DNA from 2 places in the Micromonospora sp. NPDC048930 genome. Region 1 is predicted to be linked to the other one. Evidence: riboswitches for the same ligand, from Rfam matches in the RefSeq annotation. Region 1 holds a riboswitch; the other holds the start of a gene.
The links. A riboswitch is a leader RNA that binds a small molecule or an ion and turns the genes downstream of it on or off. The one in region 1 is predicted to bind cyclic di-AMP.
Positions count from the first base shown of each region.

Region 2: it holds a riboswitch for cyclic di-AMP, as region 1 does, so the genes downstream of both, ACGFI9_RS22735 (NlpC/P60 family protein) here and ACGFI9_RS34885 (coiled-coil domain-containing protein) in region 1, are expected to answer to the same signal.

Region 1 is NZ_JBICUB010000024.1:53,857-58,522, forward strand. Features, by position in the region: gene ACGFI9_RS34875 (SRPBCC family protein) at 1-120, shown strand, start outside; gene ACGFI9_RS34880 (hypothetical protein) at 122-634, opposite strand; gene ACGFI9_RS34885 (coiled-coil domain-containing protein) at 741-1,808, opposite strand; cyclic di-AMP (ydaO/yuaA leader) riboswitch at 1,813-1,945, opposite strand; gene ACGFI9_RS34890 (cation diffusion facilitator family transporter) at 2,090-3,004, opposite strand; gene ACGFI9_RS34895 (HelD family protein) at 3,110-4,666, opposite strand, start outside.
Region 2 is NZ_JBICUB010000008.1:263,260-267,925, forward strand. Features, by position in the region: gene ACGFI9_RS22720 (helix-turn-helix transcriptional regulator) at 1-19, opposite strand, end outside; gene ACGFI9_RS22725 (SDR family oxidoreductase) at 119-883, shown strand; gene ACGFI9_RS22730 (endonuclease/exonuclease/phosphatase family protein) at 1,122-1,991, shown strand; cyclic di-AMP (ydaO/yuaA leader) riboswitch at 2,300-2,449, shown strand; gene ACGFI9_RS22735 (NlpC/P60 family protein) at 2,500-3,579, shown strand; gene ACGFI9_RS22740 (type II secretion system F family protein) at 3,590-4,519, opposite strand.

The DNA of each region.
Region 1 (4,666 bases):
GAGATCACCCTCTCCGCCCCGGCGCCCCTGTTCGGGTACGCCTTCCGGCAGGCCCGCGCGGCCCACCTCGGCCTGGCCAGCCGGCTCGGCGCCACCCTGGAGCAGGGGCGCCGGGCCTGACTCACGCGCCCCGGCCGGCCGGCACCGCGCGCCGGGCCGCCGGCACGGTCGCCCGGCGCAGCCGCCCCCACGGCTTGTACGTGGAGAGCACGGTGGCGATAAGCAGCAGGGTGGTGGAGACGCCCGGCGCGACGACCAGGTCGACCCGCAGGTGGGCGTCGGCCGCGGCGCCGAGGTCGCCGAGGTGCCGGACCCGGGGGGTCAGCAGCAGGAGCACCAGCCCGAGCATGACGGTGGTCAGGCCGAACTTGACCAGCACCCAGCGCCAGCGCAGCAGGCCCCAGGGGGTGAGCAGCGCGCTCGCCACCCCGACCAGCCAGACGGCCACGCTGAGCGGCGCGAACAGCCAGGTGACCAGCAGCCCGGCGGTCGGGTAGACCACCTCGGGGTCGGCCCCGCGCAGCCCGGCGATGCCCAGGGTGAGCAGTACCAGGTCCGCGCCGAGCCAGCCCAGCGAGGTGACCAGGTGCAGGGTGAGCAGGGCCTTGCGCCCAGCGGGGGAGAGTCGGCTCATGCTGCCGATCCTGCTTGGCCGGATTCGTCGCGTCGTGGGGCCGGTGTCGACATCCGGCGTACGTCACCGGACGTAGGGTGGCCCGCCAGGGGCGGGCCACCCCGGGTCAGTAGACCGACAGGTGCACGTGGTTGGTGTGGTCGCTGGACGGGTCGCCGTTGCCGCCGCTGTACGCCTTCCACCCGCTGCTCGGCAGCCAGATCTGCTTGTACCAGATCACGTAGAGCACGGCGAGCGCGTCGGAGTTGCGGATGAAGTAGGCCGCCAGGTTGTTGCCGTACGTCTTGTCGCCGCCGGTGGCCACCCCGCCGAAGCCGTCCTGCTGCGCGGCGAAATCGCACGCCCGGCCCTTCGGGTGCTCACCCGAGCCGCTGGGCCGGTAGCAGGAGACGTACCGGGTGAACCCGGCGGCCTTGGCCTGCTGGAGCGCGTGCAGCGTACGCGGGGTGATGCAGCCGTCGGCGGGCGTCGGGTCGTTGACGCTGCACGACTCCGGCGGCCACGAGCCGTCGGCGTTGCGCGGCGCGGGGGTCGCGTTCGCGGTCGACGTGCCGCGGGTGCCGCTGCCGTCCGCGGTCGCCGCCCGCCTGTTGGCCACCTCCAGCGCGTGCTCGGCCTGCTGCTTGCGCTTGGCCATCACCGCGACCTGCTTGCGCTGCTCCTGGATCTCGCCGTTCAGCGCGGCCTGGGTGCGGGTGGCCCGGTCCCGGGTGTCGATCAGGTCGCGCAGTGCCCGGTCCTCGTGGGCGGCGACCTGCTCCAGCGCGGCGGCCCGGTCCAGGAAGCCCTCCGGGCTGCCGGCGCCGAGCAGCGCCGAGGCGGTGCCGAGCCGCCCGCTCCGGTACGCCACCGCGGCGATCTCGCCGACCTTGGCGTCACGGGTGCCCAGCTCGGTGTTGATGGTGGCGAGCTGGGTGTTGAGCTGCTTCTGCCGGGCCACCGAGCGGTTCAACGCGGTCCGCGCCTCCAGCCAGCCCTTGCTGGCCGCGTCGAGCTGGGCGCGCAGGGCCGGGGTGCCGCCCTCGTCGTCGCCGGGCGCGGCGGCGAGCAGGCCGGTCGGGGAAGCCGCCGAGGCGGGGGAGACCGGCAGGGCCGCGACGCCGAGGGCGAGCGCCGCGACGAGCAGGGCCGCCAACCGGGCGACCGTCCGTCGTACAGGTGCCACTGATGGCATTCAGGTGTCCTTCCGTCAACCGCCGACCGGGTTAGCTGACGGGTTCGGGACGGAAGATCCCTACCGCTGACGCGGATGCACCCCAGGTACGTGGTTCCCCGGCTCGCCGTGCTCCGGCGATTAGGCGACGGCCACCTCCGGGCGCCGGTGGGCGCCGCCCGGCGGAGGCCGCGACCGAGCCTACCGGCGGGTCGCCGGGCCGGCCCCGGTCGCGGGGCGGTCAGCGGCGGTCAAAACCGGCATAAGTGCACAATAGCCACTTGGATTTAAGATTGCCCTAATTACCACTCGACTTGCCCGCAGGCCCCGGCGGACGCTCCGGGTTCGATCTGCAACGTGGCGTGCTCGATGCGGAAGTCCTCGTGCAGGGCGGCCCGGGCCGCCGCCAGCACGTCGCCCACCTCCGCGCCGGGAGCCATGGTGAGGTGTGCCGAGGCCACCTCCATGCCGGAGGTGAGCGTCCAGACGTGCAGGTCGTGCACCTCCGCGACGCCGGGCACGGCGGCCAGCCGGTCGTGCACCGCGGTCACCTGGAGGTGTTCCGGGGCGGCCTGCACCAGGATGCGCACCGCGGCCCGGCCGAGCCGCCAGGTGCGCGGCAGGATGAACAGCCCGATCGCGACCGCGACCAGCGGGTCGGCCCACCACCAGTCGGTGAGCGCGATGAGCAGGGCGGCGCCGATCACGCCGAGCGAACCGAGCAGGTCGCCGAGCACCTCCAGGTACGCCCCGCGCAGGTTGATGCTCTCCTCCGCGCCGGAGCGCAGCAGCGCGAAGGCGGCGAGGTTGGCGAGCAGGCCGAGCAGCGCCACGGCGAGCATCGGCCCGGCGAGGACCTCCGGCGGCTCGCCGAACCGGCGGACCGCCTCGACGAGGACGTAGACGGCGACCGCGCCGAGCAGCACCGCGTTGGCCAGGGCGGCCAGCACCTCCAGCCGGTAGAGCCCGAAGGTGCGCTGCGGGTCGGTGTCGGCGCGGCGGGTGGCGGTGATCGCCGCCAGGGCCATCCCGATGCCCAGCACGTCGGTGAACATGTGCCCGGCGTCGGAGAGCAGGGCCAGCGAGCCGGTGGCGAACGCCGCCACCGCCTCGACCAGCATCAGCGCGGAGAGCAGCCCGAACGCGGCCCAGAGCCGACCCCGGTGGCGCTGCGCGGCGTTGGCCACCGCGCCGCTGTGGTCATGACCTGCGCCCACGCCCACACCCTCTCGTCTCTCGCCCCGCCCGGGCTCAATCTATGCTCACATCGCTATGTATGCAAGTGACGGTCGGCTGTCGGCGCCCGTGAGCGGGAGCCGTCGTCAGCCGACCGGGTCGAGCGTGGTGAGGCGCTGGGTGGCCCGGGAGAGCGCCACGTAGAGCGTCCGCACCCCGGAGGGGTCGGCCCGGATCTCGCTCGGGGCGATCAGCGCCACCCCGTCGTACTCCATGCCCTTGGCCTCGAGGCTGGTCACCACCTGGAGCCGGGTGTCGCCGAGGTCGCCCAGCCAGCCGGCCACCTCGTCCCGGCGCGGCACCGGCGTGATCACGCCGACCGTGCCCTCGACCTCGGCCAGCAGCGCGCGGACCGCCGCCACGGTGGCTGGCCGCAGCTCGGCGGGGGACACCGCCAGCTCGACCGGCGCCACCCCGGTGGAGCGCACCGCGGTGGGCAGCGGCAGGTCCGGGTAGAGCCGGCGGATCTCCGCCGCCGCCACCGCGAAGATCTCCGCCGAGTTCCGGTAGTTGGTGGTCAGCTCGTACCGGTACCGGCGGCGGCGGCCCAGCGCCTGGTCGCGGGCCCGGGTCAGCTCCTGCGGGTCGCCCGTCCAGGCGGTCTGCGCCGGGTCGCCGACCACGGTCCAGGAGGCCAGCCGGCCGCGCCGGCCGATCATCCGCCACTGCATCGGCGAGACGTCCTGGGACTCGTCGACCACCACGTGGGCGTAGTCGCGGTAGTCCTCGGGGCGCTCCCGGGCGGCGGCCCGGGCCGCGCGCTGCCGGTCGGCGTACGTGCTCAGCTCGCGGACGCCCCCGGCGAGCTGGAACGGGTCACGCTTCGGCTTCCGCCGCTGGACCGGCTTGCCGAGCAGCGCGTCCAGCTCGTCCAGGAGCGCGATGTCGGCGATGGTCAGCCCCTCGGTGTCCAGGCTCCGGTACGCCTCGGTCAGCAGCCGGATCTCCGTCCCGGACAGCACGCCGCCGGCGTACCGGCGCAGCCGCTCCGGGCGGGCCAGCCAGCCGAGCACGTGCCGGGGGTGCAGCCGGGGCCACCACGCCTTCAGGAACTCGCGGAACTCCGGCCGGTCGATGATCTCGTCCTCGAACGCGGGCTGCTCCGGCAGCCGGCCGATCCGCAGCGTGCGGGCCTGCGCGTACAGGGCGGCCAGCACGGCGTCGAAGGCCGCCCGGCGCACCTCGTTGCGGCGCGCCCCGCGAGGCAGCGCCCGGTCCCGGATGGTGTCCAGCTCGGCCCGCTCCAGCCGGAGCAGCTCACCCCGGTAGAGCAGGCGCAGCTCGGTGGGGGAGTCCGGCACCGCGTCCCGGACCGCGCGCTCCAGCACCCGGCGCATCCGCAGCGAGCCCTTCACCGCCGCCACCTCGGGCGGGTCGGTGCGGGTCGCCGACATGCCGGGGAAGAGCGAGCCGAGCGAGTGCAGGGTGGCGGTCTCCTCGCCGAGCGAGGGGAGCACCGAGGCGATGTACTCGACGAACACCCCGGACGGGCCGACCACCAGGATGCCGCCACCGGCGTACCGGGCCCGGTCGGAGTAGAGCAGGTACGCGGCCCGGTGCAGGGCCACCGCCGTCTTGCCGGTGCCCGGCCCGCCCGAGACGATCGTGACGCCGCTGCCGGGCGAGCGGATCGCCTCGTCCTG
Region 2 (4,666 bases), on a different contig from region 1:
CCAGTGCTGCACGGTCCATGAGCCCAGTATCCGGCGGCGGCGGGGACGAACCAGGGATTACCGATCCCCCGATGACCGGTCTCTTAATCCGCCCGGCAGGATCGGCCAGGCTCGGGGCATGAACATTTCCGGGAACACCATCTTCATCCCCGGCTCCACGAGCGGGATCGGTCTCGCCCTCGCGCTGGAGCTGCAGGCCAAGGGCAACACGGTGATCGTCGGCGGCCGGCGCACCGACCTGCTCGACGAGATCGCCGCGGAGCACCCCGGCATCGACACCGTTCAGATCGACACGGCGGACCCGGCGAGCATCGAGTCCGCGGCGAAGCAGGTGCTGGCGCGGCACCCGGAGCTGAACGTTCTGGTCACGATGGCCGGCATCATGCGCGTCGAGGACTGGCACCAGCCCGAGTCGTTCCTCGCCTCGGCCGAGTCGATCGTGACGACCAACGTGCTCGGCCCGATCCGGCTGATCGCCGCGTTCATCGCGCACCTGCGGTCGCGGCCGGACGCGACGATCATGACCGTCTCCTCGGGCCTGGCGTTCGCGCCGCTCAAGGTCACCCCGAGCTACAACGCGTCGAAGGCCGCGATCCACATGCTCAGCGAATCGATCCGGCTGCAGCTCGCCGACACCAGCGTGAAGGTCGTGGAGCTGGAACCGCCGGCCGTCCGTACGTCGCTGCTGCCCGGCCAGGAGACCAGCGAGTTCGCGATGCCGCTCGACGAGTTCGTGGCCGAGGTCGTCGCGCTGCTCGAGTCGCAGCCGGACGCGAAGGAGATCCAGGTCGAGCGGGTGAAGTTCCTCCGGTACGGCGAGGCGCGCGGCGACTACGACCAGGTCGTCGCGACGCTCAACGCGGCCGACCCGCACGGAAAGTAGGCCCGGACGCCCGTCCGTCTCCCGAGCCCACGGGCATCTGGTGCCACCACGATCTGTGAGGGCCGGTCGCGAGCGACCGGCCCTCCGCGTTTCCGCGATGGCGTGCCCGGACGAGCGTGGCCGTCGAAGCGCCACCGGCTGGTCATACCGGCTTCGGCAGGAGATCATCGATGACTCCACGAGCGGCATTTAGCGTGTATTGCGCCCCGAACCGGGGTAAACCATGCGGGAGGACACCTTGAGACTGACCCTTCACCGCCGCGTCCTGCTCGGTGCGGCGCTCGCCGTCACGCTGGCAGCGCTGCCGCTGGCCACACCGGCCGGCGCGGCCGAGCCCGCGGGATCGGAAGCGCCGCCCGTGGCGCTGCGCGTGGCCACCTACAACATCCATGCCGGGGCCGGCGAGGACAACGTCTTCGACCTGGCCCGGACCGCGGAGGCGATCCGGGCGCTGAACGCCGACGTGGTCGGCCTTCAGGAGGTCGACGTCCACTGGGGAACCCGCAGCAACTTCGTGGACGAGGCCCAGGAGTTGGCCGACCGGCTGGGTATGCAGGCGTTCTTCGCGCCGATCTACGACATGGATCCGCTGACCGCCGGTGCGCCCCGCCGTCAGTACGGGGTCGCGGTCCTCAGCCGCTACCCGATTCTCGATGCCGAGAACCACGAGATCACCCGGCTCTCGACCCAGGTGCCCGACCCGGTACCCGCTCCGGCGCCGGGCTTCGCCGAGGTGACGATCAACGTGCGGGGTGCGCACGTGCACGTGTACTCCACGCACCTCGACTACCGGGCGGACCCGACCGTGCGGCGCATGCAGGTCGCGGACACGCTGGACATCCTGGCCGCCGACTCCGGGCCGAAGGTGCTGGTCGGCGACCTCAACGCGGAGCCCGGGGCGCCCGAGTTGGCCGCCCTGTGGCAGGACCTGCGTGACACCGCCCCGACCGGCGGCAAGACGTACCCGGCGATCAATCCGGTGAAGCGGATCGACGTCATCGGCACCTCGCCGGACATCAGCGTGGTGGGCACGAACACCATTGCGACCTCGGCGTCGGACCACCGGCCGGTGGTCAGCGACCTCCTGCTGCACCAGCGCGGCAACTGATCACGGCCGCCAGGGGGTGCTCCGGTCATGGGACCGGAGCACACCTCGGCCTGCTGCGACCCCGGGAAAACCGCTGAGCCTCACCCGGGGATCGCCGGGAGGAAACAGGACGCAGGTTGCCGCCCCAAATTAGGGCCGATTAAGAATTCGATTAGCGAAGACTTATGGTACGCATAATCCCGGCACCCAATGTGCCCGCCTGACCGCGCAGAGAATTGGCGTCACCGGCTCGTTGATTTCCTCGGGCTGCCCTCACTAATGTTGATCAGCGTCCGTTCCGGATGTCGGTCTCCACCTGGAGTTCCCCGGGACGGTCACCGCCGAGTCGCTGGACGTCACTGGCGTCGCCAGGCGAGCCGGGGAACCACCGTAGTTTCGGGGTGAATCCGCATCAGCGGTAGGGCGCCTTCCACGCCCGAACCCGTCAGCTAACCCGGTAGGCGGTCGAGGTCGGTGCAGCGTGACGTGCGTCGGCCCCGAGTGGAAGGAGCCGAGCCCGTTGCCACCCGTGCGCACCCGGCCCGCCGGATCGCGGCTGTTCACCAGAATCCTCGCCGTCGCGGCGGCGGCCATGGTGGCCGTCGGACCGGCGGCCCCCGCCCACGCCGCGCCGTCGGCCGCCGATGTGCAGAAACAGATCGACGCGGCGTGGCAAAAGCTCGAACCCGTTATCGAGCAGTACAACAAGGTCCGGACAGACCTGACCGCGAACCAGCGTAGATCGGCCGAACTGAGCCGGAGGATCGAACCGCTCGGCAGGTCGGTGGAGGTCAGCAGGAACCGGGTCCAGGAGATTCTGGCGGGTTACTACAAGCAATCGAGGTCACTTTCCACATTCAATGCCCTACTGACCCCCGGCACGCCGCCGACCGCGTTCGGGGATCAGCTCGCACTCGTGAATCAGGTGGCGAATTCGGAGCAGCGACAGATCACCCGGCTGTCCGCCGAGCAGGCGACCTACGACGCCGACAAGGAGAAGATTGACGCGCTGATCGCCATACAGCAGCGCCAGCAGGCCCAGCTGGCGGCGCGCAAGAAGGCCATCGACGCCGAGATCAAGCGGCTCAACGCGCTACACCGGCAGATCGCTGCCGCGGACGCGGCCAAGGCGGCCGCGGAGGCCGCGGCGGCCAGAGCCGCAGCCGCCGCGCAGTCAGCCGCCACCACGAGCAGCACCTCCCCCATCACGGGGACCAGTCCGCTGTTCATCGGTGGGAAGTGCCCCGCCGTCCCCATCACCGGCAGCGGCGGCGTCGCGGCCAAGACCGCGTGCAAACAGATCGGCAAGCCGTACGTATGGGCGGCAAACGGCCCGGACTCGTTCGACTGCTCCGGCCTGACCCAGTACGCGTGGGCTGCGGCCGGAGTGCAGCTGGACCATTACACAGGTTCTCAATGGACCGCGGGCGTGGCGGTGAGCAAGGCGAACCTTCGCACGGGTGACCTCGTCTTCTTCTACTCGGATCACCACCACATGGGTATCTACGTCGGCAACGGACTGCTCGTCCACGCCCCGCACACCGGGGACGTGGTCCGCATGGCCCAGCTGTCGACCATGCCCTACAGCGGCGCCCGCCGCCCCGGCTGACCGTCCGGGGTCACTTGAACAGGCCGCTGTGCAGGATGTTGATCACACCGGGTCCGAGCACGACGATGAACAACGACGGGAAGAGGCAGAACACCAGCGGGAAGAGAATCTTCACCGGCACCTTCTGGGCCAACTCCTCGGCCCGCTGCCGCCGCCGTACGCGCATTTCCTTGGCCTGCTCGCGCAACACCTTGGCGACCGGAATGCCGAGTTCGGTGGCTTGGACCATGAGCGCGCAGAAGGTCTTCAGCTCGACGACCGTCGTCCGTTGGGCCAGCCGCCGCAGGGCGTCCACCCGGCTCATCCCGAGTTGGATCTCCTGGAGGGTGCGGGCGAACTCGCTGGCCATCGGTCCCCGGCCGTAATGCGTCACCTGGGCCAGCGCCGCGTCGAAGCCGAGTCCCGCCTCCACGCTGACGGTGAGCGTGTCGAGGATGTCCGGCAGCGACCGCCGGACCGCCTCCTGCCGCCGATAGCCGAGATCGTAGATGACCAGGTCGGGAAGGTTGGCCCCGAGCGCGGCACCGAGCACGCCACCCACGATCACCGCGGGCAGCCCACCGAGGAGGCTGCCCAGCAGGCCCCCGCAGACCGCGAGCCCGATCAGCCCCAGCCCCTTGACCTCGTAGACCCGGTCGATCGTCCAGTACGCCGGGTTGCCGGCGAAGTCGAGCCATCTCCGCAGCCGCTCGACACCGCTCGCCGGAGTCAGCGCCCGACCGATCCGGACCATCCGGGCGCCCAGCGGCGTGACCACCCGTTCGCCGAACGCCTCATCGGCCGGTCCCGCCTGCCCGGCGGCGTAGACCTGGTCGATGGCGCTCAGGCCCTTGGCCACGCCGGCCCGGTCGAAGCTCGCCGAGGCGACCGTGACCACGATGAGCGTGACTCCGGTGAAGATCGCCGCGCCTGCCCCGACGAGGATGACCATGCCGCTCATCGAAGTCCTTTCGAGGAAACCCCGTCCTTTAGGGCAGGGAGGAATCGAACCCCTGCGGAGCAGGGCAAGAAAAGTCGGTTCGTCGTCAGGGCGGGCCGGCGTGCACCTTTAACGACCCGCGTCGGATCACACATTGATGCACTAGTA